3 regions of the Rhizobium sp. S96 genome follow, and region 3 is predicted to be linked to each of the others. Evidence: riboswitches for the same ligand, from Rfam matches in the RefSeq annotation. Region 3 holds a riboswitch; each other region holds the start of a gene.

The links. A riboswitch is a leader RNA that binds a small molecule or an ion and turns the genes downstream of it on or off. The one in region 3 is predicted to bind thiamine pyrophosphate.
Region 1: it holds a riboswitch for thiamine pyrophosphate, as region 3 does, so the genes downstream of both, thiC (phosphomethylpyrimidine synthase ThiC) here and thiM (hydroxyethylthiazole kinase) in region 3, are expected to answer to the same signal.
Region 2: it holds a riboswitch for thiamine pyrophosphate, as region 3 does, so the genes downstream of both, thiB (thiamine ABC transporter substrate binding subunit) here and thiM (hydroxyethylthiazole kinase) in region 3, are expected to answer to the same signal.

The regions. Positions count from the first base shown of each region.
Region 1 covers NZ_JAUDRY010000010.1:242,461-253,008, reverse strand. The annotation lists gene QTL94_RS13400 (FtsK/SpoIIIE family DNA translocase) at 1-169, opposite strand, end outside; gene QTL94_RS13395 (ammonium transporter) at 412-1,776, opposite strand; gene QTL94_RS13390 (P-II family nitrogen regulator) at 1,804-2,154, opposite strand; gene tesB (acyl-CoA thioesterase II) at 2,365-3,249, opposite strand; gene QTL94_RS13380 (ubiquinone biosynthesis hydroxylase) at 3,321-4,550, shown strand; gene QTL94_RS13375 (Trm112 family protein) at 4,547-4,735, opposite strand; gene QTL94_RS13370 (LON peptidase substrate-binding domain-containing protein) at 4,745-5,416, opposite strand; gene trxA (thioredoxin) at 5,517-6,482, opposite strand; gene QTL94_RS13360 (prolyl-tRNA synthetase associated domain-containing protein) at 6,536-7,045, opposite strand; tRNA gene QTL94_RS13355 (tRNA-Gly) at 7,303-7,377, shown strand; gene QTL94_RS13350 (hypothetical protein) at 7,548-7,733, opposite strand; TPP riboswitch at 7,912-8,044, shown strand; gene thiC (phosphomethylpyrimidine synthase ThiC) at 8,137-9,963, shown strand; gene thiO (glycine oxidase ThiO) at 9,965-10,548, shown strand, end outside.
Region 2 covers NZ_JAUDRY010000010.1:200,399-210,946, reverse strand. The annotation lists gene QTL94_RS13205 (CarD family transcriptional regulator) at 1-107, shown strand, start outside; gene QTL94_RS13200 (RNA polymerase factor sigma-32) at 485-1,348, shown strand; gene QTL94_RS13195 (M48 family metalloprotease) at 1,401-2,945, opposite strand; gene QTL94_RS13190 (thiamine ABC transporter ATP-binding protein) at 3,191-3,898, opposite strand; gene thiP (thiamine/thiamine pyrophosphate ABC transporter permease ThiP) at 3,891-5,528, opposite strand; gene thiB (thiamine ABC transporter substrate binding subunit) at 5,528-6,526, opposite strand; TPP riboswitch at 6,602-6,719, opposite strand; gene QTL94_RS13175 (MDR family MFS transporter) at 6,780-8,315, opposite strand; gene QTL94_RS13170 (MarR family winged helix-turn-helix transcriptional regulator) at 8,436-8,960, shown strand; gene QTL94_RS13165 (thiamine diphosphokinase) at 9,006-9,656, shown strand; gene QTL94_RS13160 (ABC-F family ATP-binding cassette domain-containing protein) at 9,660-10,548, shown strand, end outside.
Region 3 covers NZ_JAUDRY010000026.1:27,565-38,112, reverse strand. The annotation lists gene QTL94_RS20545 (ROK family transcriptional regulator) at 1-223, opposite strand, end outside; gene QTL94_RS20540 (ABC transporter substrate-binding protein) at 434-1,744, shown strand; gene QTL94_RS20535 (carbohydrate ABC transporter permease) at 1,811-2,752, shown strand; gene QTL94_RS20530 (carbohydrate ABC transporter permease) at 2,745-3,593, shown strand; gene QTL94_RS20525 (3-oxoacyl-ACP reductase) at 3,615-4,379, opposite strand; gene thiD (bifunctional hydroxymethylpyrimidine kinase/phosphomethylpyrimidine kinase) at 4,376-5,197, opposite strand; gene thiE (thiamine phosphate synthase) at 5,194-5,829, opposite strand; gene thiM (hydroxyethylthiazole kinase) at 5,826-6,629, opposite strand; TPP riboswitch at 6,681-6,777, opposite strand; gene QTL94_RS20505 (MFS transporter) at 6,875-8,275, opposite strand; gene QTL94_RS20500 (LysR family transcriptional regulator) at 8,393-9,352, shown strand; gene QTL94_RS20495 (Lrp/AsnC family transcriptional regulator) at 9,365-9,835, opposite strand; gene putA (trifunctional transcriptional regulator/proline dehydrogenase/L-glutamate gamma-semialdehyde dehydrogenase) at 9,916-10,548, shown strand, end outside.

The sequences.
Region 1 (10,548 bases), on a different contig from region 3:
AGGAGTAGCTCGGATCGGCAACATTCCACGTTGCGAGAGCTGCAACCGCCAATGCCAGCAACAAAAAGATAGCGAAGCCCAAAAGGGTCTGCGCCTGCCGGAACATGAACCCCGAAAGGGAGAAACGGTCCGGCCGGCCATCCATTGCTGGCGATGTGCTTCTTGCCATGTGTGTACCCGTCCAATGCTTGAAAGCGTGCGAATCGCCAATGCGCTTCGCGCCCAATGCGTCCGCTCCACCTAATCAAAGGACGGTTAAAGCGATGTTAACCATGCAGGCTGCATCCAGCATCCGGAAACAAAAAAGGCCCGAACCTGTGAGGGCTCGGGCCAAAAGCGGCTTAAACAGTTCGAATAGGCCGCGACGGGCTGTTCAGCGGCGCCCTTGAACGAGCGCCGCAATGCCTTTGATTAGGAGTGGTAAGCAGCTTCGCCGTGCGTTGCGAGGTCGAGACCTTCGCGTTCTGCCTCGACGGACACACGCAGACCGACGATGATGTCGACGACCTTGTAGAGGATCGCCGAACCGACGCCGCACCATACGATGGTGGTGGCGATCGCCGTCAGCTGCGTCATGACCTGACCGCCCATGGTGACGCCTTCTGCATAGCCAACACCGCCCAGCGACGCGCTGGCGAAGATGCCGGTGGCGATTGCGCCGAACATGCCGCCGATGCCGTGGACGCCGAAGACGTCAGCCGTGTCGTCGTAGCCGAACTTGTTCTTCACGACAGAGACGAAGAAGTAGCAAAGCGGCGAAACGATCAGGCCCATGATGATGGCGCCCATCGGACCGACGATACCGGCAGCAGGCGTGATCGCGACGAGACCGGCAACCATACCGGAAGCGCCGCCGAGCATGGAGGCCTTGCCGCGGGTCAGCGTTTCAACGGCAGACCAGGAAACCACAGCAGCGGCCGTTGCAACGAAGGTGTTGACCGTTGCGAGCATTGCACCGCCCGAAGCTTCCAGGTTGGAGCCGGCGTTGAAGCCGAACCAGCCAAACCAGAGCATGGATGCACCAACCATGGTCAGCGTCATCGAATGCGGAGCCATCATGTCCTTGCCGAAGCCGGTACGCTTGCCGACCATGATCGCGCCGATCAGACCGGCAACGCCGGCGTTGATGTGAACGACGGTACCGCCTGCGAAGTCCAGCGCGCCCATCTTGAAGAGCAGGCCGTTTGCGTCCCAGACCATATGAGCGATCGGGAAGTAGACGAAGGTTGCCCACAGTGCGCAGAACAGTACGACAGCCGAGAACTTGATGCGCTCAGCAAAGGCGCCGACGATCAGGGCGGGCGTGATCGCTGCGAAGGTCATCTGGAACATCGCGAAGATGAACTCAGGAATGACAACGCCCTGCGAGAAGGTCGCAGCCGTCGAGTCCTTGGTTACGCCAGAGAGAAACAGCTTTGCCGTACCGCCCCAGTAAGGGCTGTCGGAACCGCCGAAAGCGAACGAGTAGCCGTAGATGACCCAGATCAACATCAGGACGCTGGCGACCATCGTGCACTGCATCAGCACGGACAGCATGTTCTTGGCGCGCACGAGGCCGCCGTAAAACAGCGCTAGGCCGGGCAAAATCATGAACAAAACTAGCAGGGTCGAGATGAACATGAAGGCGGTGTCGCCCTTGTCAGGAACGGGCGCAGCGGCGGCAGCCGGAGCAGCCGCGGTGGCGGCATCCTGCGCGAAGGCAACGACCGGCGCCAGAAGCGCTGCGGACGCAGTGGCAAGGCGCGCCAGAGTGGGAGAAAACTTTGAAATTGACATAGAGAAAAGCTCCTTGCTCTACCGTTCTTACAGCGCTTCTGAGTCGGTTTCGCCGGTACGGATGCGCACGGCATGGTCGATCGAGTAAACGAAGATCTTGCCGTCGCCGATCTGGCCGGTCTTCGCGGATGACGCGATAGCCTCGACAGCCTTGTCGACGAGTTCTGATGCGACCGCGATCTCGATCTTCAGCTTCGGCAGGAAGCTGACCGCGTATTCGGTGCCGCGATAGATTTCGGTATGTCCCTTCTGGCGCCCGTATCCCTTTACTTCGGTCACGGTCAGGCCCTGAATGCCGATCGCGGTGAGGGCTTCACGCACCTCATCGAGCTTGAACGGCTTGATAATGGCCATCACAATTTTCATCTGGTTTCCCATCCTTCGTTATCCTCGGCGCGGAGCCGACTCTCCTTGCCGCTGACGTTAACGAGCAGCGACCGGGGATATACATTCAAGGGGCGTGCCAGATTCAAAATGGAAAATAAGTTATTGAAAAATAAAAGCTATATTTGGCAAAACCAATAAACAGGCAAATGATTGCCTAATAATCGCTCAAAAAAAGCGCAAATGCACAAGACTGCATATTATTTATTCATCTGCTCTTTTACGAATCAGGCCTTCCTGTGCCACGGACGCAATCAGGATACCGTTTCGCGTAAACAGACTACCTCGGGTCAACCCTCGCGCGCCCGATGCAGAAGGGCTGTCCTGCGTATAGAGCATCCAGTCGTCCATCTTTGCCTGGCGGTGGAACCACATCGAGTGATCCAGGCTGGCAACCTGGATCGACTGGTTGAAGATCGACGTCCCATGCGGATAGAGGGACGTATCCAGCAGCGTCATGTCGGAGAGGTAAGCCAGGATCGCGGTCTGATAATGCAGATCGTCGGGAACCGAACCGGTCGCACGGACCCAGACATGCTGGAAGGGATCGAGCTTCTTGTCCGAGACGTAGTGCGTGAGGGAAACGGGTCGGATCTCGATCGGACGCTCGCGCTCCCAGTAGTTGCGGATGGCGGGCGGGGCGCCCGCAAGGAACTGCGAGCTGATTTGCCGCTCGTCCATCAGTTCCTCCGGCGACGGCACGTCCGGCATGCCGATCTGGTGATCGAAGCCCGGCTCCTCGATCTGGAACGAGGCCGAAAGGGCGAAGATCGCTTTTCCGTGCTGGATTGCGACGACGCGACGCGTATTGAAACTCGCACCGTCGCGGATCCGTTCAGCCTGATAGATGATCGGCACCGACGGGTCGCCCGGTCGCATGAAATAAGCGTGCAGCGAATGCACGCGGCGCTCGCGATCCACGGTGCGCTGCGCGGCCATCAGGGCCTGCGCGATCACCTGCCCTCCAAACACCCTCTGCCAACCGACCTGAGGACTTGTGCCGCGGAAGATATCGACCTCGATCGGCTCGAGATCGAGCGTGGCGATCAGGGTTTCCATGGCGGTCGGTTTTTCGATGTCGCGCGTCATTTTGTACGGCTCCGGACGGTAGGAAGTGCAGCGGCGATGATCTATATAGATCAATACGATATTCACAAGGAATGGAACGAAACGCTATGCGGGACATGCTGGTTGTTGGCGCGGGCTATGTTGGCCTATCGGCTGCCGTCGCGGTCAAACAGGCAGCCCCCCACCTCGATGTCATCGTCGTGGAGGCGGCGCCCGAAGCCGTCTGGCAGAAAGATATGCGGGCATCCGCCATCATCGCGGCGGCAACGAAGATGCTCGAGGTTTTCGGCATCTGGGACGAGATCGCACCATCGGCGCAGCCGATAAACCGCATGGTCGTCACTGATTCGAAAACATCCGATCCGGTCCGCCCCGTCTTCCTCACATTCGATGGCGAAGTAGCGGAGGGCCAGCCCTTCGCGCACATGGTTCCCAATGTTGAGCTGGTCCGGGCGCTGCGCGGCTGCTGCGAACGCCTTGGCATCGAAATTCGGCACAACGTTGCCGCAACCGCTCTGAAGACCGAGGACACGCACGCCGAGGTGATGCTATCCGACGGCAGCGTCATCGCGGCCCGCCTCGTGGTCGCCTGCGACGGCGTCCGCTCCCATCTTCGAGAACTGGCGGGAATCAAGACCGTCAGCTGGGATTACGGTCAATCCGGGATCGTTGCGACCGTCGAGCACGAACGTCCCCACAACGGCTGCGCCGAGGAGCACTTCTTGCCCGCAGGGCCCTTCGCCGTCCTTCCTCTCAAGGGAAATCGTTCCTCGCTGGTCTGGACGGAGGCCACGCACGAAGCCGACAGGTTGGCCAGATCCGACGAGCTTGTTTTCGAGGAAGAACTGGAGCGTCGCTTCGGCCACAAACTCGGCGCGCTGAGGGTTATCGGCGAGAAACGCGCCTTCCCGTTGGGACTGACACTTGCGCGCGCATTCGTCGCCCCGCGCATTGCCCTCGCCGGCGACGCTGCGCATGGCATCCACCCGATTTCTGGCCAGGGATTGAACCTCGGCTTTAAGGACGTTGCAGCACTTGCGGAGACCATCGTCGACGCCGACCGGCTCGGCCTGGATATCGGCTCGATAAACATTCTCGAGCGCTATCAGTCCTGGCGCCGTTTCGATACGTTCCGAATGGGCGTTACGACCGATGTGCTGAACAGGCTGTTTTCCAACGATCTGGCGCCGATCCGAATCGCACGGGATTTCGGTCTCGGGATCGTCGATCGGCTGCCCGGCCTGAAGTCCTTCTTCATCGGTCAGGCGGCGGGCACCGCGGCCAACGAGAACCCTCGCCTCCTCACCGGCCAAGCGATCTAGTCGTCAAGCCGCCGCGCTTCTGAGACCAGCATGATCGGTATGCCGTCGCGGATCGGGTAGGACAGGCGCGCCTTCTCCGAGACGAGCTCGTTGTGCTCGCGGTCATAGGAAAGCCGGCCTTTCGTTAGGGGGCAAACCAGCAATTCGAGAAGCTTGGGGTCCACGCGACTAAGTTTTTCGTCCATGCCAACACTCTACTGCAGAACGGTATCCGAGTCTCCGAAAACACGTGCAAGCACGATCTCGGTGATCGCGATCAGCGTTTCCGCGCGTGTTTTAAGGTCAGGTGCTTCCAGCAGCGCCTGCTTCTCCGCTGGCCCGAAAGGTGACATCATCGCCAGGGAGTTGACCAGCGTGAGATTGCTGGCGCGTTCGACACTCTCCCAATCGGCCTCAAGCTTGTTGGCATCGAGATAGGCCTTGAAGGCAGCCAGCAACGCGCCACGGTCGACGGCATCTTCCTCGTCGCGTGCCGAGAGATCCGCGATGAACGGAGCAATACGGAAGGTACGATATGGCTGGTGCGTATCCTTCTGCTCCAGAAGCCGGAACCGGCAGACGCCCGTCAACGATACGATGTAGCGCCCGTCACCGGTTTCGGCGAAGGAGGTGATCCGTCCCAGGCACCCAACAGAGGCAAGATGGCCCTCACCGGGCTTCTCGTCGGCCTCACCGAGTGCCGGTTGCACCATTCCGATCAGCCGATTTCCGGCAATCGCCGCATCGAACATCGCGAGATAACGTGGCTCGAAGATGTTGAGGGGCAACTGGCCGGTCGGCAGGAGAAGCGCACCGCTCAAGGGAAAAACAGCGATCGAGTCCGGCAGATCACCTGGTTTGAGATATCGTGCATTCCCCACTTGCATAGAGTCCAGTCCCGCGCCTCTGGCAGGGCGCAACACCTTGCGCCCGCACTAACGGGAATGTGGGGTACGCCTCCGAAAACGCAAGTCCCTTTGCCGAAACTTAGGAGAAGAGCATCGCCGAAAGCTTGCGTCGCGCGGCTACCGTCGCGGGATCCTTGAAGCCCCAGACATCGAAGAACTGCAACAGCTGGCGGCGGGCGCCATCATCGTCGAACGTGCGGTCCTTGCGCATGACGTAGAGCAGGTGGTCGGCGGCCTCGTCGCGCTTGCCTTCGACATTGCGGATCTTCGCAAGCTTCACGCGGGCTTCATGATCCTCAGGGTTGCGCGCCAGTTCGTGCTCGAGCGCCACCGGATCACCAAGCTTGCGCGCCTCCTCGATCTGCTCAAGCTTCTTGAGAACAGCTAGGATGGACGCGTCTTTCGCCATGTCTTCCGGCAGATCCGTGAGTGCCTCGCGCGCCCGCTCGTGCTGGTTCGCCGCGATCATGCACTCCGCCATGCCGGCAAGCGCCTTGGCGTTCTCGGGATCGGCCTGCATGATAGCGCCGTAGAGCTGCGCAGCGCCATTGACGTCGCCCGAAGCCAGCAATTCGTCAGCTTCCTTCAGCACCGCTTCGATTTCGGCCGCCTGATCGGCACCCGCGGGGCCGGCAACGCGGTCGATGAACTCACGAATCTGACTTTCCGGCACGGCACCCATGAAGCCGTCGGCCGGACGCCCGCCGACGAACGCAATCACGGCAGGGATCGACTGAATGCCGAGCTGGCCCGCGATCGACGGATGATCGTCGATGTTCATCTTGACCAGCTTGACGCGGCCCTGGCTCTCGTTGACCACCTTTTCGATCACCGGCGTCAACTGCTTACATGGCCCGCACCAGGGAGCCCAGAAATCGACCAGAACCGGCTGGTTGCGAGACTCTTCGAGAACGTCCTTCGCGAAAGTCGCAGTTGTTGTATCCTTGATATAGCTCCCTGCCGCCTGTTCAGGTGCCGCGCCATAGCTTGCCGTTGCCGACATCTGGCCAAATGAATTGCTGTAAGGATTGTCGTTGCCGCTCATTGGTATCTCCCGCCGCGCCGGTCAGCCGGCTTTTCTAGCGCTAAAATCGTATGTCAGGACGTCACTTTCAAGACAAGCGGCTTGTGCCCGGTCGCTTCCATGAAACGAACAAGATCCGCGCTCGCGATCGACGTCGTCGCATCATTCGACAACGGATGGCAGTTGATGATTTCCTCCTTCATCAGGTCGGCGTCGAGAACAAAGGTCACGCTCGCGTCCGAATCATTGATAGCACCGAAAGCGGTCACGGCACCCGGAATCACGCCGAGATACTCCATCAGCTTTTCCGGCTTACCGAACGACACCTTACTGGCGGCGCCAATCAGCGTGTGAACCGTCTTCAGGTCGACCGAAGCATTTTCTTCGACCGTCAGAAGGAAAAACTGATCCTTCTTGTCTTTGACGAACAGGTTCTTGGTATGGCCGCCCGGAATCTCGTCGCGCAGGGACACCGATTCGGCAACGGTGAAGACCGGCGCATGCGTTTTCGTGCTGTGCTTGATGTTCAACCCGTCGAGAAAGGCGAACAGGTCGTCGGCAGTTTTCGGTGTCTTGTCAGTCATCTAAGAATCCATCAACACGCAGGAGGGGCGGAAACGCACCCTGATTACGTTTCCCGTCCTTATTTTGCAATGTTCGCATTCGCCGCTTTGCCCTGCATTTGCGGCATTCCGGCCGCCCGCAAAACCGCCCCGCAAATTTTTCTTCGATTTTCCGTCATTTCCCTGTTGCATTTGAAAATCGTTTGGGCGATATAGCGCCCGTCGCCGCAAGGTGGCGCCCACGGTCCTCACAACTACCCCGGACCGGTGCGGATTGAGCGGGTGTAGCTCAGGGGTAGAGCACAACCTTGCCAAGGTTGGGGTCGAGGGTTCAAATCCCTTCGCCCGCTCCAGTTTTCCTAGATGATCACTGAAACTGACTTGACCGACAGCGACACGCTGGCGGTCGTTGGCTATGTTTGCTCTGGTGAAAATCACTCAGCCGCCTCACAATCCGACTCAACGAAAAAAGCCGCGCAACAAATCTGCTGCGCGGCGGGTCTCTACGCTTGTGATTGATTTGTCAGCGCGCCAGATCGCTTGACGCTTGCCAGCTGTTGGCGCTGTCGCTCTTGGCGGTGACACTGTCTGCCTCGCCATGCTCGCGACCAGCCTCACGGGCAGCGGCTTCGGCACGGCGTTCGGCGATGTAAGGGGCAAGCATCCGCTCCAGATGACCCGCCGTCATGTTTCCTGCAAAGCTTCTCATCTCAAACCCGCTACGCTGTTTACACTTCGTAAACATTTAGCGGCTCACCGGCGTGTCTGAAATACGCCGAACAATTTCTCACCAGCTTTTATTCAGACGCGACAATGGCTTGGACCTTGGCCCTCCGCACAGCCGCGACTGTCGCTTGACAGCTTCACGGTTTGCCCTCTACCCTTTTCGCATTCACCAGGGGGGTCCCGGCAAGGGGCTGAGATACTGCTGGACGATATGGCCTAGGCCTTTCGTGGCGCAGTGACCCGTTGAACCTGATCCAGTTCATACTGGCGTAGGGACGGTGCAAGCGCTCGAAAGGCAGGGATTCCCGCGTGGATTCCGTGCCGGCGTCTTTTCATCATTCCGGCTGAGGACTGGGTCTCCAATCGAAAACTTGGAGCCTCAAACCATGAATATCGCCGCAAAGACCATCACCCCCACAGTCACCACAGGCCCGCTGCCGGCCTCCCGCAAGATCTATATTCCGGGCGACATCCACCCCGATATCCGCGTTCCCATGCGCGAGATCAGTGTTCATCCCACCTCCGGCGAGCCGCCGGTCACGGTCTACGATTCCTCCGGCATCTACACCGTCGAAGGCGCCGACATCAGCATCGAGCGCGGTCTGCCTGCGCTGCGGCGCGACTGGGTTCTCGCCCGCGGCGATGTCGAGGCCTATGACGGCCGGCAGGTGCGCCCCGAAGACAACGGCTTTGCCAGCGGCGAGCGCCTGACGCCGGAATTCCCCGCCAAGCGCCGGCCGCTGCGCGCCACAGACGGCAAGGCCGTGACCCAGCTGGCCTATGCCCGCGCCGGCATCGTCACGCCGGAGATGGAATTCATCGCCATCCGCGAAAATCTCGGCCGCAAGATCAAAGCCGAAGCCATGGTCCGCGACGGCGAGAGCTTCGGCGCCCATATCCCCGATCACGTCACGCCTGAATTCGTCCGCCAGGAAGTGGCCGCCGGCCGCGCCATCATTCCCGTCAACATCAACCACCCCGAAGCCGAGCCGATGATCATAGGCCGAAACTTCCTGGTGAAGATCAACGCCAATATCGGCAACTCCGCCGTCACCTCCTCGATGGCCGAAGAGGTCGAGAAGATGGTCTGGGCCGCGCGCTGGGGCGCCGATACGGTCATGGACCTCTCCACCGGCCGCAACATCCACAACATCCGCGAATGGATCATCCGCAACTCGCCGCTGCCGATCGGCACCGTGCCGCTCTACCAGGCGCTGGAAAAGGTCGAGGGCATTGCCGAGAACCTGACCTGGGAGGTCTATCGCGACACGCTGATCGAGCAGGCCGAACAGGGCGTCGACTATTTCACCATCCATGCCGGCGTGCGGCTCCACTACATCCCGCTGACCGTCAACCGCGTCACCGGCATCGTCTCGCGCGGCGGCTCGATCATGGCCAAGTGGTGTCTTCATCACCATCGCGAGAGCTTCCTCTATGAGCATTTCGAGGAGATCTGCGATATCTGCCGCGCCTATGACGTCTCGTTCTCACTCGGTGATGGCCTGCGCCCCGGCTCGATCGCCGATGCCAACGACGCCGCACAATTCGCCGAGCTGGAAACGCTGGGCGAACTGACGAAAATCGCGTGGCGCAAGGATTGCCAGGTGATGATCGAGGGCCCCGGCCATGTGCCGATGCACAAGATCAAAGAAAACATGGACAAACAGCTCGCCGTCTGCGGCGAGGCGCCGTTCTATACGCTCGGGCCGCTGACAACGGATATCGCGCCGGGCTACGACCACATCACCTCAGGCATCGGTGCGGCGATGATCGGCTGGTTCGGCACGGCGATGCTCTGCTACGTCACGCCGAAGGAGCATCTCGGCCTGCCGGATCGAAACGACGTGAAGACCGGCGTCATCACCTACAAGATCGCCGCCCACGCCGCCGATCTCGCCAAGGGACACCCGGCCGCCCAGTTGCGCGACGATGCGCTGTCACGCGCCCGCTTCGAGTTCCGCTGGGAGGACCAGTTCAACCTCTCGCTGGACCCCGAGACCGCCCGGAGCTTCCACGACGAGACGCTGCCGAAGGAAGCACACAAGGTCGCGCATTTCTGCTCGATGTGTGGCCCGAAATTCTGCTCGATGCGGATCTCCCACGATATCCGCGCCGAAGCGCAGAAAGAGGGGCTGGACGCCATGGCGGCCAAGTACCGCGACGGCGGCGATCTCTATATGGCCGTCGATGCCGAGGGCCAGGTGGCCGGCTGATATGCGCGTCCTTGTCAAAGGGGCCGGCGTCGCCGGCCTCACGGTGGCCCATGCGCTCGCCGCGCGCGGCGCCGAGGTCACGGTCTTTGATCCCAACCCCGGCTTTTCGGCGGCCGCCTCCTCGCTCGCCGGCGGCATGCTGGCGCCCTGGTGCGAGCGCGAGAGCGCCGACGAAGCCGTGCTGCGCGAGGGGAAGGATGCGCCCGACCGCTGGGAAGCGATGCTGCCCGGCGAGGTCAAACGGAACGGCACGCTGGTCTTGGCGCCCGCCCGCGACCAGGCGGAGCTGAAGCGCTTCGCCGGCCGCACGACGGGATACGAATGGCTCGACGAAGAGCGGATCGCCGCGCTCGAACCCTCCCTGGCCGGTCGCTTCCGGCAAGCGCTGTTCTTCCCCCGCGAAGCGCATCTCGATCCGCGCCGGGCGATGACTGCCTTGCGCGAAAAGCTGATCGCGTGCGGCGCCGCTTTCGTCGAAACGCTCCCCGACGAGCAGGACTTCAACCATATCTTCGACTGCACCGGCGCGACGCGCATCGGTGAGACCGCCTCGCTGCGCGGCGTCCGTGGCGAAATGCTGTATCT
Region 2 (10,548 bases), on a different contig from region 3:
AGATGTCGGAAACCGAAGCCGTTCGCCTCGTTGAGACCAACCTGAACAAGGGTCCCAAGCGCGGCAAGGCGATTGAAGAAGACGAATCTCAGGACGAAGCTGCCTAAACAGCGGCCCGCTTCCCCTATCAAAAACCCGGCCTTCGAGCCGGGTTTTTTTTGGAACTTTTTCCAGCCTCGCGCGTTATCGAATTGCTGTTGCGAATGTCTACGGGGCTATCACCCCGATCGAACGTTCGCTTTTGGGTCTACGTTCGATGAGGAGTGGATTATGCGTTCCACAATTTGCCAGATCGGCAACGTGACAAGACTGATCTCTCTTCGCCGGATTTCCGACGCATAACGTTAAAGTAGGGCCTCCTGCTGAAACGTCCAGAGTTCGGGGCCTTCATATCTTCAAGCCAAGATTTTGATCTGGGTGCAACGCCCGGAATTGAACATTGTTTGCCCCGTCGAGGGCCCAAGCGTAAGTTCAGGAGATCGATATGAAGAACATGTCTGCAGACCGGCGCATGATCAAAATTGCCATGGCGGCGCCCTATCTTGCCCGAGAAGAAGAACATGACCTGGCTGTCCGCTGGAAGCACAACGAGGATCGCGGCGCGCGCAACCAGATCGCAATGGCGCACATGCGCCTGGTTATCTCGATGGCAGCGAAGTTCCGCAATTTCGGTCTCCCGATGAGTGACCTCGTGCAGGAAGGCTATGTCGGCCTGCTCGAAGCAGCCGCCCGCTTCGAACCCGAACGTGACGTTCGCTTTTCGACTTACGCCAGCTGGTGGATCCGCGCGTCCATACAGGATTACATCCTTCGCAACTGGTCCATCGTTCGCGGGGGAACGAGTTCCGCGCAAAAGGCGCTCTTCTTCAATTTGAGGCGCCTGCGCGCGAAGCTCGCAAAGGGCGATACGCAGCTGACGCTACAATCCATCCATCAGGAGATCGCCGGTGCCCTCGGCGTGAGCCTTGCGGACGTTCAGACCATGGATGCCCGGCTTTCAAGCAACGACGCGTCGCTCCAGGCCCCCTCGGTCTCCGGTGACGCGGATAGTGCCGAGAAGATGGACTTCCTCGTCAGCGACGAGCCACTCCCGGACGAACAGGTGACAAACATGATCGACGGCGAACGTCGTCGCGTCTGGCTCGCATCGGCCCTGACACGCCTGAACGAGCGCGAGATGAAGATCATCAGTGCCCGCCGGCTGGCGGAAGACGGCGCCACGCTGGAAGAGCTCGGTGCCGATCTCGGCATCTCCAAGGAACGCGTTCGACAGATCGAAAGCCGGGCAATGGAAAAGCTTCGGTCGGCCCTCGTGAGCGCCGATCCCTATATGGCCGCATCGGTCTGACAGAATTACTCCCCCAGTGATGCAACTGGCCCGGCGCAAGCCGGGCCTTCTTTTATTCCGAGATGATTTTAACGCGGTCGCCGACAGCCACCGACGCACCCGTTGGAAGGGCATTGATGAGCTTGAAGAGATCGAGCTTGCGATCCGTACCCATCATCCGCGAAGCGAGCGTGGTGATGTTCTCGCCCGGGCGGACGGTGACGACGCGAATCCGCAACGGCTTCAGGGACGCCGCTTCTTCAGGCGTCATGCGCCGGAAACTTGCTCTCAGCACATCGGCCGTCTGCTGCAGGCTCGGACTGCCCTTTGGCACTGCAGTCAGGAAGCGGAATATCTGCGATTTGTTGCGAATGACCGTAACGTCGAAGTCCCAGCGATCTGCGCTAGCCCGGGCGGTAGCGGCTTCCATGCCGTTGACCGTGATCTGCTGGATCGTCGAAGGATCAAGGCCGGTCACCCAACCACTCGAAATATAGTTGGTCAGCGACTGGTTCTCGTTGTCAGCAACGCCATCGAAACGGATCGCAACATCGTTGGGTCCGGTTGCCATGACCGCCTCGACCTTGTTGTCGATCTTGAAGTCGGGCGGCACGTCAAAGCGAATGCCAAGACCGCCATGCAGGAAGGTCTGGCCGCGGACATAGCCTTCCTCGGGGCTATCGCCATAGAGAAGCCCATCAATACCATCGAGATAGTAGTCGCGGCCAGTGTCTCCAACCTTGCCTTCCTGGCCGAAAGCGCGGGCATGGTCACGCGCGAGCTCGATACGCTGGGCAGAGTTCGGATGGCTCGACAGGAAGTCGAGGCTCTGGTCGGCATCCGGATCGACAGACATGAAGCGGCTATATCCCGCCATAGCGTCAAGGAAGCGCGCGGCCGCGTAAGGGTCATAGCCAGCCTCGCCGAGCATCCGCACACCGATGACATCAGCCTGTAGTTCCTGCTGCCGTGAGAAGGCCGCAAGACGCAGCTTGCCGCGTGCCAGCGCCTGTTTGCCGGCAATATCGCTCGACAGAACTTCAGCGACAACACGGCTGGCGATGACCTCAGCTTCTTCCCGCTTCTGTCGCTCAATGCCGTGATTGGCGGTGACGTGGCCCATCTCGTGCGACAGAACCGCCGCCACTTCCGAGGCATCGTTGGCGAGCGCCAGCAGGCCACGGGTCACATAGAGATAGCCGCCAGGCAGGGCGAAGGCGTTGATAGCCGGGGAATTCAAGATCGTGATGCGGTAGGATTGGCTGGGATTTTCGGACACCGCAGTCAGCGCGCCGGCGATGCGCGCAACCAGACGCTCGGTCTTCGCATCCTTGTATTCGCCGCCATAGCTTGCGACGATACGGGGATGTTCGCGAGCGCCCATGGCAGCGCGCGGATCGTTCTTCTGCACCTCGTCGACGATCTGCGGATTTGAGGACGGGCCGACGCTCGGTTGATAGGATTGTTCCAAAGCGGACTGGCAGCCGTACAGCGCGACGCTTGCAAAAGAGACAAGCGACAGCCTTCGTGCCCAACGGCACGTTGCAAAGAACACATCACTGGAGGTCGCGGGCCATTTCCACGTCGTCATGCTGTGCAGGCGGGCTCTCCAAGTCATCGTTCTTGTCGGTCGGCTCCTAGCGAACCGGCCGTCTTCATCAAGGGTCAACAGGCGTCCGTCCCCGCTTCTGCAGTGCACAATCGAGGACGTAAGTCTTTGCTGTAACTGATTTCCGCATCGGTTGCATAGCGAGACTCTGCTTAAATGTAGCGCCGTTGTATTTTAGCAAGCGTAACGTGGTTAAGGAGTTGCTTGGGTCGCTTGAAATTATGGCGAAAGTGCCGTTGCACAGTCCAGATTCGTCAGTTGTCGAGAAATTGACGCAAACCTGGATGCCCCTCATGGCTCAGAAACGAGCCAATCGGGGCCGCCACTGCGATGCGGCCACGATCGATGAAGACTGCATAGTCTGCAATGCGACGAACCTCGTCGGGATCATGCGAGACGATGATCACCGTATTCGCCGTTTCCTTGTGCATGTCGAGAAGCAGTGCAGCCATCTCGTTGCGCAAGCCGGGATCGAGCGCTGCAAACGGTTCGTCAAGCAGGAGCACAGGTCGCTTTCGCACAAGCGCGCGGGCGAAGGCCACGCGCTGGCGCTCTCCACCCGATAGCGTTGCCGGCATGCGCCCCTCAAAACCGGCAAGTCCGACTTTCGCAAGCGCTGCCGTGATCGACAGCCGATCGGACTGAGAGAGTTTCATCCCGGGATCAACGCCCAGCCCAACATTGGTGAAGACATCGAGATGAGCAAAAAGATTGTTGTCCTGAAAGACCAATGAAACAGGCCGCTTCGCCGGATGCTCTCGGGTGACATTCATCCCCGCGATGAAGATGCCTCCCTGCGCCGGCACGTCGAAGCCGGCCAATAAATTGAGAAAGGTCGATTTTCCAGCCCCCGAGGCGCCAGTCACCGCGATCACGGCCGCGGCTGGAAGTTTGCAATCGAAAAGGAAATCATGCCCGCCAAGCGTCAGCGAGACATTCTGCATTTCAACCCCGTCACCCATGCAAGGCGACCTCCCGTCGCGGCGGTTGCTTCATCGTGCCGGCGATCGTCAGCAGCAGGCATATAATGCCGAGGATCAGCGCCAATCCATCCGCATCATTCGTTCGATAACTACCCATCCTGCTATAGACCAGCCACGGCAACGTCACGAAACTATCCGAGCCAAACAGGGCGACGGCGCCCAGATCACCAAGCGACAGCGCCATCGCGAACGACAAGGCCGTGAGGATAGGCTTACGCAGCGCGGGCCAATCGACGAGGCGAAGGCGGGAAAAGCCGGAAATGCCAAGGCTCGCGCTCAACCTCTGCGTCCGCCTCTGATGAATGGCATAGGAGGGCTCAAGAACCCGCATGACGAACGGCAAGGCCATCAGAGCGTTGATCGCGACTACGAGAACAGGGGCACAGGTGGTGGCATCGCCGAAAGCACGCAGAGCCATGAACCAACCGGTAGCAAGAACGATCGGCGGAACAAGAAGAACCAGCGATGAAGCGCCACCCATCGCTGCAAAAAAAGAGCGAAAAACACGTTCCTGCATGCCTGCCGAGGCGATCGTGTGGCGTGCGCGCACGAGGGCGCAAGCAAGAGTCAGCGATACCAGGGCGGCGGAAACCGACATCGCCGCGCTCGTTGCAACCGAGCGCCAAAAGATCGGCTCAGCCAGAAGCTTCACCAGATCGGCACGCAAACCGGCCACGATCACCGACACAAGCGGCAGCCCCAGGAATAGCGTAGCGAGGAGAACCGAACCACCATCGGCCAGTCGTGCGCCAGGCGATACCCCGTCCGGGCGTTTGATCGTCTTGCCGGTCGTCAGTCCCTCGTCGCCGGTTGCAGGAAGGAGCGACAATGCCCCAAGCACGACAACGGTCAATGCGATCTGCAACAATGAAAGCGCAACCGCCTTCGGCGGATCGAAATCGAACCGGAGAGACTGATAGATCGCGACTTCTATGGTCGTTGCGGCCGGTCCGCCGCCGAGCGTCAGTACCAGGGTGAAACTGGTGGCACACAGCATGAAAATGAGACCGGCGACGCCTGGAATGACCGAGCGCAGGACCGGCCATTCGACAAACCGGAAAATCGAACCCCGCCGCATGCCGAGGCTGCTCGCCATCAGCCAATACTCTCCTGGCACGCGCTCGAGCGCAGCCAGCATGAGCCGGGCGGCCAGCGGCAGATTGAAGAATACGTGGGCGAGCAGGATGCCGGACAAGCCGTAGATGCTAATCGGCTCCGCAAGGCCAATCTCGGTGAGGATCAAGTTCAAGACACCCTGCCGACCCCAGATGCCGATCAGACCCAGCGCACCGATCAGGACAGGCAAGCCCATCGGCACCGCGAGAAGGCGAATGACCCAGATCCGGCCGGGAAAGCGCGGCTGACGCGCCAACGCTTGCGCTAGCGGAATGGCGAAGACGATCGACAGAGCGGTCGACAGAACCGCCTGCACCAATGTGAAGCGAACAACTCTCAGAACATAGGGATCGAACAGCACCTCGGATATTGCCAATGGGCCGCTCGCCGCCAGCAGGGCCAATGTCGCCAGACTGACGAAGAAAACGATAGCGGCGAGGCTCAACACCCCGCCGGTCATCGCCCACCGCTTCTCAGCCGTGGTTTGCAGCATCAGTTCATGCTCATGGCGGCCAGCCACTCGTCGATCCAGGCCTTGCGGTTCTTCGCCACTTCGTCCGAGCTCATGAGGAAGGTCTTCGACGGGTTGACCAGCTTGCCGAAGGCATCCGGTAGCGGCTGAGACGTCGCGGACACTGGCATCATCCAGTTGTTGGTCGGGATCGTATCCTGAAAGCCGGGCGTTACCATGAACTTCAGAAAATCATGGGCAAGGTCCTTCTCCGGCGCGTTCTTCATCAGGCCGGCAACCTCAATCTGAATGTAGTGCCCCTCGGAGAAAGCAGCAGCCTGATAGCGATCAGTGTTCTCCGCCACCATATGGTACGCCGGCGAAGTCGTATAGGACAGGACCATGGGTGCCTCACCCTTGGTGAAGAGGCTATAGGCTTCAGACCAGCCAGGCGTCACCGTGAGAACGCGGTTCTTCAACTTTTCCCAGGCTTCCGGGGCCTTGTCGCCATAGATCGACTTTACCCATAGCAGCAGACCGAGGCCCGGCGTCGACGTGCGCGGATCTTCGATCACGATTTTCTGCGACGGATCGCCTTCGACCAGATCCTTCATGCTCTGCGGCGGGTTCTTGATCGTCTGCGTGTCGTAGATCACGGCGAAATGACCATAGTCGTAAGGTACAAAGACGTCGTCCTTGTAGTCGCCGGGAACCTTGAGCGCGCTGGTATCGACACCGCTCGCATCAAACAGCCCCGTCGCCTTGGCCTCACCGACAAGATTGGTGTCCAGACCGAGCACGACGTCGGCCTTGGTGCCTGCACCCTCGAGCTTGAGGCGCGAAAGAAGGGCAACACCGTCCGCGACGCTCACGAAATTGACCGTGCAATCGCAGGTCTTTTCAAAGGCTTCCTTCACCTTGGGGCCGGGTCCCCATTCTGAGGTGAAGCTCTCATAGGTGTAGATGGTCAGCGTCTTGCCGGCCGCGCTCGCATCTGCCGCCGATACGGCAAGAAATGCTGGCAAGGCGACAAGAAGCATGCGAGTCTTGGTCATAAAATTGAACATGGCACCTCTCCTCTTGGTGTACGCACATGAAGGGGAATGGGCGGTGCCTGGTGTCACGCGTCTAATCCCTCCGCCGGTGTTAGCCGGATCAGGTTCCGCGGGTTAGCGCTTTACGCGCCTCTCAGCCGTGCGTCGGACAGACACAGGGGCACCCCGTTAGAGCGAGAAGAGATGTACCGTCGTAATGGGTTTATGACAAGAGGCGGCGTGACCCGCCTCAAGCTGATTATTCTGCCGCTTCGGCAGCGGGTTTCGGCTGCTTGACTTCACCAGCGCGCGGCAATTGAACAGGCTCCAGCATCAACGCTGCGGCAAGACCGATCAGTGCAATCACGCAGGATGTCATGAACAGCGGCGTAAACGCGCCGGCATAAGCGTCTGCAACCGCCTCGCGCGCGGCCTCCGGCAGAGCCGCCATCATCTTCGGTGTCAACTGCTCGATATCGGCAATACCGGAAATAGAAGTGCCATGCCTGCCAAGCTGCGAGGCGACGATTGCCCCGTAGATGGAAATCGCGATCGATGCGCCACCCATGCGCGAGAGTGTCACGGAGCCAGTTGCGGCGCCGACATCGCGGGCGGGAGCCGCATTTTGAACGCCGATCACCGGTACCTGCTGCGCGAGACCAACGCCCAATCCATGGAATGCCATGATCGCACCGATCACGAACACCGACGTTCCCGCATGCACCTGCGTCAGCATCGCAAATGCGAGTGCGCTACAGGCGAGACTTGCGACCGCAAAAGGCTTGTAGCGTCCCGTTGCAGCGATGATCCGTCCGGCAGACAACGAACCGCAGACGATGCCACCCGTAAGCAATACGAACAGGCCGCCGGCGCTCGACGGGGAAAGACCTGTGGTCGTTTGCAGGAAAAGAGCAAAATAGTTGACCATGCCTATACCGATCGCGCCGCTCATGATCGACATGACAAGCATCAGCCCGAAGGTCGAATTGCGAAACAGCTGCAGCGGAATGATCGGCTCGGCCGCGCGGCGCTCGACGAGAACCCACAGCACCGCACACAGGACGCCGACAGCAATGATCGAAAGGGCAGGCACCGAGACGAGGGAACCAAAGAGTTCGCTGCTATCGGCTGCAAGCACGACACTCGTGGTCGTCAGGGCAAGCAGGAGAGCACCGGCATAATCGATCTTGGGGCGGCGATGCGGCTTGCGATAGGGCAACATGAAGATAAGCCCGGCGAATACGACAACACCGATCGGCACGTTGACGAGAAATATCGAACGCCAGCCGAACAGGTCGCTCATCGCGCCGCCAAGTACCGGGCCGATCGCGCCTGATGCCATCAGCACGAGGCTGGAATAGCTCTGGTAGCGAGCGCGCTCTCGCGGCTCGAACAGATCGGCGTTCACCGCAAAGATCGACACCATGATGCCACCGCCGCCCAATCCCTGGAGAACGCGCGCGGCAATCAGCGTATTCATGGAGACGGCCAGTCCGCAGACGGCGGAGCCAACCGTGAAGATCAGGATGGCGGCCATCATCACGTACTTGCGGCCGAAGAGATCGCCGAGCTTGCCGTAGAGCGGCATCACGGCGCTCACCGCCAGCAGATACGCGGAGCCTACCCAGCTGAACCGCTCGAGATGTCCGAACTCACCAACGATCGTGGGCAGCGCGGTGGCGACGATCTGGTTGTCCAGCGTGGCCATGAACATGGCCGTCATAAGGAAAAGAAAGAGCACCAGCCTGCGACGATGATCCGTCACGAGCGGCACGACGGCAGCTTGCATATCCATGAAGAAATCATTCCAATTGGAAGGTGAGCGATTTTATGTGCTATCAGCATATATTTGTCAATGTCACATTGATGACAGGCGCATATTCTCATCCCCATTTGGTTCTGATATGATTTCGACATGAGCGAAACCGCAGCCAAACTTGAAGACGACGACACGGTCCGGGAAGGTGTCTCCTACATCGGCCAAAGCATGTCGCGCATGCGACTGATGACCGGGCGACGTCTGATCGGTCGACTGGCGATCCAGAGCATTGTTCCCGGCCTCGAACTGTCGCATCTCGACGTTCTGGAGGCCGTCCGGCGCGCCGAGCCTGATGGAGAAGTCACGGTCGGCGCGATCGCGGAAGCGATGCGCATCGATCCGTCGCGTGCAAGCCGCGTGGTCTCTGAGATGGTCGGCCGCAACATCCTGCTCCGCAAGGCCTCCCAGGCTGATGCGAGGCGGATCGTCGTCGTCATGACGCCGCTTGGCCAGCGCCTGATGTCTGAGGTCAAGGCGCAGAAACTCGCGATCATTTCCGAGATCGTGGCGGACTGGAGTAATGATGATGTCGAAATGTTCGGAACGCTTTTCGACAGGTACATATCCGGCTTCGAAGCGGTTTTTCAGGCACGTATGAAGGATGTGGCCGAGGACGGCTAACAAGCGCCTTTCCCTTGCCCCCCGCTTTGCGCTATGGGCAATGCCATGAACCAATCCACCTTCACCATTCTGCTGGGCGGCGAGTTGCGACTGACCGATCGCCTGCAAAAGGAGGTCGCGGGAACGCGCTTCATTGCGGCTGATGGCGGCATGCGCCATGCGCTCGCACTTGGCGTCGTACCCGAGCTTTGGGTTGGCGATTTCGATTCGACGCCGACAGATCTCGATGACTCATTCCCTGGCGTGCCTAAGCAGCCCTATCCGGCGGCAAAGGCATCGACCGACGGCGAGATCGCCGTATCGGAAGCCATCAGGCTTGGCGCCCGGCGACTTGTTCTTGCCGGTGCATTGGCCGGCGAGCGATCCGATCACGAGCTCCAGCATCTTCTCTATGCGGTCAGCCTGGCGGAAGCGGGCTTCGACGTGCTGCTGACGTCTGGCACCGAAGAAGCCGTGCCGCTCATTCCCGGCGCTATCGATCTGGATTTGCCGAAGGGATGCCTCTTTTCCGTTCCAGGCTTCAGCGAACTCGCGGGCCTCAACATCGAAAACGCGCGCTATCCGCTGATGAATTTCCATTTGCCGTTCGGCTCGTCGCGCACCATTTCCAATGTCGCGGAAGGCCCTGTGCGCTTTTCGCTTGAAAGCGGCCGCGCGATCATCCTCGCCCGTCCCTACGATCTTTCCGGAGTCTGATTTTTGGCGCCCCCCATCCTTAAACTCGATGACATCTTCCTGAGCTTCGGCGGCGCGCCGCTTCTGGCGGGCGCCGCCCTGCAAGTGGAGCCCGGCGACAAGATCTGTTTGGTCGGCCGCAACGGATCGGGCAAGTCGACATTGCTGAAAATTGCCGCCGGCCTTGTCGAGGCCCAGTCCGGCGAGGTGTTCCGGCACCCGGCATCAACGGTTCGCTATCTCGAACAGGCTCCCGATTTTGCTGACTACAAGACGGTTCAGGCCTATGCCGAAGCCGGTCTCGGGCCTGGGGATGATCCGTACCGCGTGACCTACCTGCTGTCGCATCTCGGCCTGACCGGCGAGGAGGATCCGAAGAACCTTTCTGGCGGCGAAGCCCGCCGCGCGGCACTCGCCCGCGTTCTCGCTCCCGAGCCGGATATCCTGCTGCTCGACGAGCCGACCAACCACCTCGACCTCCCGACGATCGAATGGCTGGAAGGCGAATTGCAGAAGAGTCGCAGCGCCCTCGTTCTGATCTCCCACGATCGCCGCTTTCTCGAAAAGGTCTCGACTGCCACTGTCTGGCTCGATCGCGGCACCTCGCGCCGGCTCGACCGGGGGTTTGCGCATTTCGAAGCCTGGCGCGATCAGGTCCTCGAGGCGGAAGAGCTGGAGCAACACAAGCTCGGCAAGGCGATCGAGCGCGAGGAGCACTGGCTGCGCTACGGCGTGACAGCGCGGCGCAAGCGCAACATGCGCCGCCTCGGCGAGCTGCAGACAATGCGCTCGCAATATCGCGGACACAAGGGCCCGCAGGGATCCGTGCAGGCAACCATTTCCGACGCACAGGAATCCGGCAAGCTCGTCATCGAGGCCGACAAGATCACCAAGACCTATGGTGACCGTCCGA
Region 3 (10,548 bases):
CCCGGGGCCGACCGCGCGCTGCCTCGTTGCGGATATCGCCTTCATGGCGCGGCAGGATGAGACCGTCGTCGAGCAGCGAGGCGGTGATGGCCGAAACCGTTGTCGTCGACAGCTGCGTGCGCTCGCTGATCTCGACGCGGGAGATCGGCCCATGCCGGCGGACCGTATCCAGCACGTTCAAGCGATTGATCGCGCGCATCAATTCCGGATCTGCGGTCTTCATTTGGTCTGGCCAGGCTCTTCTTGCTTCTGTCGAAACAGGCGATATTTTCGTCGGTATGCGAATTAAATAGCTTCAGGATTCATGGCCTTGTCAAGGCAAATCTACCAATTTCAAGGAGGGGAGTTGACATTCTGGCAAACCTCCCGATCATTTAATCCGCATAAGGGAAAAAATTGTAGAGGACGATTTTCCCCTTCAGGAGGAGAACCCATGTTTGACAATCTGAGGGCGAAAGCCCTGCTTCGCAGCCGTTTCATTGCCCGCTCCGCTGCCACCGGACTGGCGCTTCTGATTGCCGCCGGCAGTGCCGCGGCTGATACCACGATCAAGTGGATGCATCTCGAAATCGATCCGAACTACCTCGCCGTCTGGCAGAAGATCGTCGGCAAATACGAGGCCGAGCATCCCGGCGTGAAGGTCGAGATGCAGTTCCTGGAAAATGAGGCGTTCAAGGCCAAGCTTCCGACATTGCTGCAGTCCAGCGACGCGCCTGACCTGTTCTACAGCTGGGGCGGCGGCGTGTTGAAACAGCAGCTTGCGACCGGCGCCTTGATGGACCTGACGGAGGCCATGAACGCCAAGGATGGCGCCTGGCTGAAGAGCTACAATCCCGCTTCCGTCAAGGGCTTGAGCTACGACGGAAAGATCGGCGCGGTACCATATAGCGTCGGCACGGTATCATTCTTCTACAACAAGGCGTTGTTCGCGAAGGCTGGCGTCGATGCCACGACGATCAAGACCTGGGATGACTTCCTGGCGGCCGTGAAGAAGATCAAGGATGCCGGCATCGTGCCGATCGCTGGCGGTGGCGGCGAGAAATGGCCGATCCATTTCTACTGGAGCTACCTCGTGATGCGCGACGGCGGCCAGAAGGTCTTCGATGCGGCCAAGAATGGTCAGGGCGAGGGCTTCAAAGATCCGGCAGTCATCAAGGCCGGCGAGCAACTCGCCGAGTTGGGCAAGCTAGAGCCCTTCCAGCCAGGCTATCTCGGCGCCACATGGCCGCAGACGCTTGGTGTCTTCGGTGACGGCAAGGCAGCGATGATCCTTGGCTTCCAGAACACCGAGGCAAACCAGCGCACCAATTCCGGCGACAAGAAGGGTCTGGCTGGTGACAATATCGGCCGGTTCGCCTTCCCGGCGGTCACTGGTGGAGCAGGGGCTGTGACCGATACGCTCGGTGGCCTGAACGGCTGGGCGGTCACCAAGAAGGCGCCGCCGGAAACGCTCGACTTCCTGGCCTATCTCACCAATGCCGAGAACGAGCGGACCATGGCCAAGGCCGGCATGATCATTCCGGTCGCGGTAGGAGCCGAAGACGGCGTGACCGATCCGTTGCTGCATGAATCCGCCGAACAGCTGGCGCATTCGACCTGGCACCAGAACTTCTTCGACCAGGATCTCGGACCTTCCGTCGGACGCGTCGTCAACGACGTGTCGGTTGCGATCGTCTCCGGACAAATGAGTTCGGAGGACGGTGCCCAGCAGATCCAGGACGCTTTCGAGCAGGATCAGTTCTGATCAGGACCATCGCGGCGCGGGAGATTTCTCGCGCCGCTATTTTCTATTCGGAAGATGAGGTCACCCATGGCCAATGTCAGCGCCGCCACCGCCATTCGGCCCCTGCGCGTTCCAGCCACGGCATCCGCCCGGCGCAAGCACCCCGCCGTGTCCGGCCGCCTGCCGGTGCTGCTGTTGTTTCTGCCGCCGGCGTTGCTCCTGTTTTCGATCTTCGTCATCCTGCCAATGGGCGAGGCGGCCTGGTACAGCCTTTATAAATGGGACGGCTACGGGCTCCCGACGCAGTATGTCGGCCTGCGCAACTTCGAACTTCTGTTCAAAAACGGTGCCTTCGTCACCGCGCTGAAGAACAACGCGATGATCATGGTCATCTCGATCGCGATCCAGATCCCGCTGGCAATATGGCTGGCGATGATGCTGGCACATCGCATCGCCGGTGTCGTGCTTTTCCGCCTGATCTTCTTCTTGCCCTATGTGCTTGCGGATGTCGCAGCCGGCCTCATTTGGCGTTTCGTCTATGACGGCGATTACGGCCTCTTCGCGTCAATCGCGCATCTGCTCGGCGTCGAGACGCCCTATGTGCTGGCCGACAAGGACCTGGCGATGTACGCCGTGCTCGGCGTGATCGTCTGGAAGTATTTCGGCTTCCACATGATGCTCTTCATCGCCGGCCTGCAATCGCTGGACAAGAGCGTTCTCGAGGCCGCGGAGATCGACGGCGCCAGCGGATGGCAGCGTTTCCGCTATATCACCCTGCCGCTGCTTGGTTCGACGGTGCGCCTGTCGGTGTTCTTTGCCGTCGTAGGTTCGCTGCAACTGTTCGACCTCATCATGCCGCTGACGGGCGGTGGGCCGTTCAATGCGACGCAGACGATGGTGACGTTCCTGTTCAATTTCGGTGTCGCCCGCATGCAGGTCGGGCTTGGAAGCGCCGTCGGCGTGGTTCTCTTCCTGATCTGCGTCACCCTTGCCTTCGGCTACAAACGGATATTCATGCGCCATGACTGACGTCGTCACATCCGAGCGGCTTAGCGCCGGTACCAAAGTCTACCTCTACACCTCGCTGGTCATCATCTCCGCGATCGTGCTGATCCCGCTGATGACCACGGCACTTGGCGGTTTCAAGGATCTGGGTGACCTACGCACCAATCCCTTCGGCCTGCCGGTCGAGTGGCATGCGGAGAACTATACCGACATTCTGTTTGGCGACCGATACTGGCGGCAGATGGTCAACTCGCTGATCATCGCCGCGTTGACGGTGTTTCTCACCGTCTCGGTGTCGGCGATGGCAGCCTTCAGCTTCGCGCATGTGCGTTTCTTCGGCGCGGATTTCCTGCTGAACTATTTTCTGATCGGGCTGATGTTTCCGGCTGCGACCGCGATCCTGCCGTTGTTCATTCGTATCCGTGATCTCGGATTGCTCAACACCTATTGGGGCGTAGTGCTGCCGCAGGTCGCCTTCGGGCTCGGCATGAGCATCCTTCTCTTCAGAAACTATTTTCGCAACGTTCCGGAAGAATTGTTCCAGGCCGCCATTGTCGATGGCTGCGGCTACATGCGGTTCTTCTGGCACATCTGCCTGCCGCTCTCGCGCCCGATCATCGCAACCGTTAGCATCATTTCCTTCGTCGGCAGCTGGAATAGCTACATCCTGCCGCTGATCATGCTGAATTCGGAGAAGATGTATCCCTGGCCGCTCGGCATCATGGTCTATCGCGGTGAGTTCGGAACAGCCTGGCAGCTGGTGCTTGCCTTCATCACCTTGACCATCGTGCCGACCATCGTCGTCTTCTTTCTGGCGCAGAAGCATATCATCGCCGGCTTGACCGCGGGAGCGGTCAAGTCCTGACGCGAACGGGCGTGACGGTGGCTAGCCGAAGACGAGGCCACCGTCGACGATGAGGTTTTGCCCGGTGACCGCACGTGCCCAGGGGCTTGCGAAGAAGAGAACCGCGTCGGCCGCTTCCTCCGGCGTCGTCACCCGGCGAAGCGGTGTGCTGGCGGCGATCAGGTCAAACACTGCGTCAGGGGTCGCACTGCTTGCCTGGGTCGTCCGCAACAGGCCGCCAGACACCATGTTGACGGTGATGCCGAGTGGCCCGAGTTCGGCCGCCGCAGTGCGCGTCAGCGACAGGAGGGCGCCCTTGGCCGCCGTGTAGTCGTGATAGGGAACGACCGGGTTCTGGAAGAGGTTGGTGCCGATCGTCACGATGCGCCCGAAGCCGGCCGCGGCCATGGCCGGTCGTGCCGACTGGATCAGGTTCAATGCTCCCTTCACGGCCGTGTCGAGTTGCGCCGTCATCGCCTCCCATGCGAGCTGATCAAGCTTCGGCCGTTGATCGCCGTTGAAGCTGAAATCGGTGAGGGCGTTGTGCACAAGTGTGGTCGGCGCGCCCAGGCTGTTCGTGACGTCAGACACCATGCGTCTGACCGCTTCGGCATCGCGAATATCGGCCTGAAACGCCTTGGCCCTGTCACCGAGGCTTTCAGCCAGCGCTTCGGCTTCGTTGCGGCTATTGCGATAGTTGATAGCGACCTTCGCTCCTTCACGGGCAAAGGCTGTGGCGATGGCCGCACCGAGACCGCGGGCGCCACCGGTGACGATGACCGTCTGTTCGCTGAGCGCTAGTGTCATTTCGAGTGTCCTTCTGTGAGCTTCCAAAGTTCATGAAAATGCTGGACGGGCCCATGTCCCGTTCCGACGTCGAGCGTATCGGCCTCAGCGACGGCTGCGGCCAGATAGGCCTTGGCTGTGCCGATCGCTTCGGGCAGGGCCTTGCCCTTCGCGAGTTCCGCGGCCAGCGCACTCGAGAGCGTGCAGCCGGTGCCATGGGTGTTCGCCGTTGGTACACGGGCGGCTTCGAACCAGCTCACCCCATCGGCGGTCGCCAGGACATCCGGACTATCGGGGCCGGCAAGGTGGCCGCCCTTGACGAGCACGGCGTGAGGCCCGAATGCGCGCAGCCTTTGTGCGTGGTCGGCCATCTCCGCGCGACTTTCCGCTGGGTGCAGATGAAGCAATGCTGCAGCCTCTGGAAGGTTGGGCGTCAGCAGCGTGGCGAGCGGCAGCAGCCGCCGCGTCAGCACATCCACAGCCTCGGGATCGAGAAGATTGGCGCCGCCCTTTGCGACCATCACCGGGTCGAGAACGATTGGGATGTCGCGGTGGGATTGCAGCACCTCGGCGACGGCATCGGCAATCTCGGCATTGGCGATCATGCCGATCTTGACGGCATCGACCCTCACATCTGCGAAAACCGCCTGGATCTGGTCGCCAACAAAGCCGGCGGGCACGAGGTGCACACCGGAAACGCCCTGCGTGTTTTGCGCGGTGAGCGCGGTGAGTGCCGCCATGCCATAGACGCCGCGGGCCGCGAAGGCCTTGAGATCGGCTTGTATGCCTGCGCCGCCGGAAGGGTCGGAGCCGGCGATGGATAAGACGTTGCGGATCATCTCCGTGCCTTTCGAATGATATCGGCAATATCGCGGGCGGCGGCTTCCGGATCGCCCGTACCGCAAATCGCGGAGACGACGGCCAGCCCGCCGGCGCCGGCAGCGAAGACATCGCGGACATGCGTGGCCTTCAGGCCGCCGATCGCTACTGAAGGGACCGCGCAGACATCGACGAGCCGCGCGAGGCCGTCAAAGCCGATCGGCTGCTTGTGGTCGGGTTTGGTGGCGGTCGCAAACACCGGTCCGATCCCGGCGTAATCGACGATGTCAGGATCCACAGCAGCCGCCAGCGCTTCGGTCTCGACCGAAAGGCCAAGGATCATATCAGGGCCGATGCGCTCGCGCGCAGCCAGCGCGCCGAGGTCGTCCTGGCCAATGTGGAGCCCATCGGCTCCAATGGCGATCGCCGCGTCCACATCGTCGTTGACGATGAGTGCTGCGCCCGTGCCTGACAGCACGGCTTTCAATGCCAGCCCGGTCTCGATCATCCGCGCCGTGTCGGCATGCTTGTCGCGCAACTGCACGATCGTCGCACCGCCTGCAACCGCCGCACGGGCCGTCTCGACCATGCCGATACCGGCACAGAGATCGGGATCGAGGACAAGGTATAGCGAGAGGTCGAACTGTTTCATGCTTGGCGGATCCTTGCGTGTCTGTCGAGGAACGCACCGTCGATGCGCGCGAGGCTGTCGAGGAAGCGCACTGAGAACGAGCCCGGACCTTGTGCCTCGGTTGCTGCCGCCTCGCCGGCGACAGCAAACACCGCAAGCGCCGCGATCGTTGCTTCGAAGGGCGCATCGGGGCTGATGGCAGCAAACGCGCCGACCAGGCAGGTCAGGGAGCAACCCAATGCCGTCACTTGAGGCATCCATGGCGAGCCACCATCGATGCGAACCGCCCTGGTGCCGTCAGTGACGAAATCCGTGGCGCCAGTAACGGCAACGACAGTTCCATCCGTCTCTGCCAGAAGCCGCGCGGACGCTTCGGCCTGCTCGACGGGATCGCGGCTGTCGACACCCTGGCCCCGGCTCGCACCGCCGGCGAGCGCGATGATCTCGGAAGCATTGCCGCGGATGATTGTGGGGTGAAGTTCAAGCAGCGACGCCACCGCCTGCCGCCGGAAAGCCGTGGCATAGTGGGCGACCGGATCGAGCACCCAAGGTTTGCGATTGTCGCTTGCGGCAGCGGCGGCAGCACACATGCCTCGCATCCATCCGGCAGACAGCGTTCCGATATTGATCGTCAGCGCACCGGCGATGCCGGCGAACTCGCCGGCTTCCTCCTCGGCGTGAACCATGGCCGGCGAAGCGCCCGTTGCCAGCAGCACGTTGGCGGCTATGTTCATGGCGACGAAATTGGTGATGCAGTGCACGAGCGGCGGCTGTGCGCGCAAGGCTTCAAGCTGCCTGCCCGGTGATGTCTGGTCTTGCATATTGCCCCTTTCAAGCGGGGGCGAGACGCGAGGGACGACACGCAAAGGGCGGGAAAGTCCCGAGCGACTCCCTCCGCCAGCATTATCTGGTTCAGGTTCAAAGGGTACTTCTCAGCCCGCCTTCCGGCGTGCGCCCCTGTCTCTCATCGCGGATGTTTTCGCAGAGAAGGCGGTGCCTGTCACCACAAAAATGGATGCCGCAGGCTTCCGCGGCATCTTGTACCGATCTCTTGGCTGCCCAAGGACTATTCGGCCGCCTGGTAGACGTCGTCACGCAACGAGGACGTCCGAGGGCCCAATGCGGCTGCCAAGGTCACCACCGCCGCCAGGGTGGCGATGAAGGTGATCCCTGCAAAATACGGGTCCCAGCCCCAGTTGGAAGCCGCGCCGAAAATTGCGGACGCTGCCGCGAGCACGATGCCGCCGCCGATCTGGAAGGAGGCGAAGAGTAGCCCGGACGCTAGGCCCGACTTGTCTTCGTCAACATCCGACAGGGCTGCGACCTGAACGGACGGGTATGTCATCGCATAACCGACGCCAAGCGGGATCTGGGACAATGCGACCAGCCAGATGGGGTTGATCTGGCCGACGCTCAGGATCCAGAAGATGTAACTGAAGGCCTGCAAGGCGACACCAAGCGTCATCAGTCCGGTGGTGCCACGGTTCTGTGCGATCGTCGCAAAGCGCGGCGCGAGGAACATCACGCAGACGCCGCCGAAGGCGAAGCAGAACCCAGTCGCAAAGGCTGACCAGCCAATGACGTTCTGGTAGTAGAGCGTCGCAATGAACTGGAAGCCGACATAGACGCCCTGGAAGAGGGCGGCAATTGCGTTGGCATGGCTAAGCTTGGCGCGGCGGAAGATGCCAAGCGGTACCATTGGCTCGGCATGGCGCGACTCGACCAGAAGAAAGAGGCCGATCAGGATCAATGCGGCGAGCAATGACCCCCAGGTGGGAAACGCGGCCCAACCGGAAGCGGCCGCATTGGTGATGCCGAATACGAAGAGCAGCAGGCCGGGGGTGATCGTCAGCGCGCCGGCCCAGTCGAACGACGGGCGCGGGCCTGTCCGACGCTGATCGGCAGGCAGCACGAACGGTGCAAGGGCAAGCGCGATAAGCGCAACCGGAGCACCCATTATGAGCGTCGCCCGCCAGCTGAAGATTGTGGCGGCACCACCCAGAACCATGCCGAGAACGAAACCGGTGGCGCCGGTCGAGGCAAAGACGCCGAGCGCTTTCGCGCGGGCGCTTCCTTCGCCGAACACGGAGAGCAGGAGTGCCAGAGCCGCCGGGGCGGTGAAGGCCGCGGCAATACCCTTGATCAGGCGCGCGGCAATCAAGGTCGGACCGCTATCGACGAAGGCGCCGGCGATGCTGGCCGCAGCGAAGACGCCGAGCGACCAGAGAAAGACACGACGGTGGCCGAAAACATCGGCAACACGGCCGCCAAGCAGCAGGAAGCCGCCATAACCGAGCACATAGGCGCTAACCGCCCACTGTAGCGAGGTCGCCTTCATGCCGAGCTCGGCCTGAATGGCCGGGAGTGCCACGCCGATCGTTGAGACATCCATCGCATCAAGAAAATTGGCGGCGCAGAGCAGCAGCAACGCTAGCCCGGCTCCGCCTTTGGATTGGGAAATAGTCATCGGTGATCGTTCCTTCTGTGCTGGCGCGCGGGAGGTGCTGACGCCAGAGGAACGAGAAAATGTACATCTCCCAAACCTATTGCAAATTGATAGTAACCATGTCAGGTATTGCTAGAAATGATGAATGATGCGACCCTTCGAAAAATAGACCTGAATCTGCTGCTGGCTTTCTCCGTGTTGATGCAGGAGCGCAACGTCAGCCGTGCGGCCGAGCGGCTGCTTCTTGGCCAACCAGGTCTGTCCGCGGCGCTGAAGCGGCTGCGCGAGACATTGGATGACGAGCTGTTCGTGCGGGTTGGACGCGGGTTGCAGCCGACCCCACGGGCGCTTGCAATCGCTCCAGCGATCGAGGATGCCCTTTCCGGGATCGAACGCGCTATCAGGCCGCCGGCAGCCTTCGACCCGGCAAGTTGGCAGGGTGAGTTCAAGATCGGCATGTGTGACAATTTGGAGTCGGCGTTCTTCGGCCCGCTGATCGCGCGCATGCGCGAGGTAGCACCTGGCGCCCGGCTGATCGGAGTGGCGTCCGACAAGCGGGACGCGGCACGCATGCTGGACGAAGGCGAATATGACTTCAGCGTCGCGGTGCATGACGAGCCGGCATCGTGGCACATCCGCGCGCCGTTGTTCAGTCAATCATCCGTCTGCGTCTACGATCCCGGTCAGTTGAACCTCAAGGCGCCGTTGAAGATCGAGGATTTCATCGGGGCCGCGCACGTCACGGTCTCGTTCGAAGGCAATAGCGTCAACAATATCGACGTGGCGCTCGGCCGGGCCGGGCTGCGTCGCCAGGTGGTGGCGACAGTGCCGCGCTTCTCCGCGCTGCCGACAGCGCTTCGTGCCATGCCGGCGATCGCGACCATTCCTGAATCGATTGCTCGCTGTATGGCGCAACTGCATGGATTGGCGATCTCGGCACCGCCACTGGAGTTGCCGGCCGATCCGGTGACGATGCTCTATCGACGGGTCGATCGCGCCGACGGGCGGTCCGTCTGGTTCCGCAGCCTGTTCATCGAGGTCGTTTCGGCAGCCCTCAAGGCATCGGGCTGCAGCATGGGCGTGTCGATGGCAGCCTGAACCCCGGCTGCCTCAGGTTCCGTTTTCCTTGATTGCCTCCATGGCAACGAAGGTCGAGGTGTTGGCAACGAAGGGCAGGCTGGAGATTTTCTCGCCGAGAACTTGCCGGTAGTTTGCAATATCGGAAGTGCGGATCTTGAGGAGGTAGTCGAAGGCGCCGGCGATCATATGGCACTCCTCCACTTCTTGAAGCTTCCGGACGGCGACATTGAACGCATTCAGGGCATTTTCCCTGGTGTCGGAGAGTTTCACCTCTGTAAACGCGACGTGATTCCTGCCAAGCTTATTGACGTCGATGATGGCGCGAAAGCCGAGAATATAGCCGTCTTCGATCAGCCTTTTCAGTCTGACCTGGCAAGGCGTGTTCGACAGGCCGACGTGTTTTGCAAGGTCGGTAACCGACATTCTGCCGTCGCTCATCAGTGCCTCGATTATCTTGTAATCGAATTGGTCGATTTCTCTGCCTTGAACCGAGCTGGCCACAGTTATTACCTTTAGAGCGACGATTTAATGGCGAATTACAGAAATCGTGGCGCCAAATCAAGTAAAATTGACTTTTTCACATCTGCTATCTTGAGGCACGTCCGGATCAGGAGCAAACGATGACGATCAATGAAGGCGCTGTAGTCGCTGAATCCACTCTAGAACAGGCGCCAGGCGCAGCAAATCCTTTTGATGGTTTTGCCCCGGCGATCCGACCGCAGAGCGAACTACGCAAGGCAATCACGGATGCTTACCGGACGCCCGAGACGGTCTGCGTCCCGCGGCTCGTTGCTGCTGCGGCTCTTCCCGAGAAGGTCAGGCAAGCTGCGGCCGAGACGGCGCGCAAGCTGGTCGAAGCGCTCCGCGCCAAGCACAAGGGCACTGGCGTGGAAGGTCTCGTGCATGAGTACTCGCTGTCCAGCCAGGAAGGCGTGGCGCTGATGTGTCTTGCCGAGGCGCTGCTGCGTATCCCGGATACAGCGACCCGTGACGCTCTCATTCGCGACAAGATTTCCGAGGGTGACTGGAAGGCCCATCTCGGCGGCGGGCGCTCGCTGTTCGTCAACGCGGCGACCTGGGGTCTCGTGGTCACCGGCAAGCTGACCTCCACGGTCAACGATCGCAGCCTTTCGGCAGCACTGACACGCTTGATCGCGCGTTGCGGCGAGCCGGTCATCCGGCGCGGTGTCGACATGGCGATGCGCATGATGGGT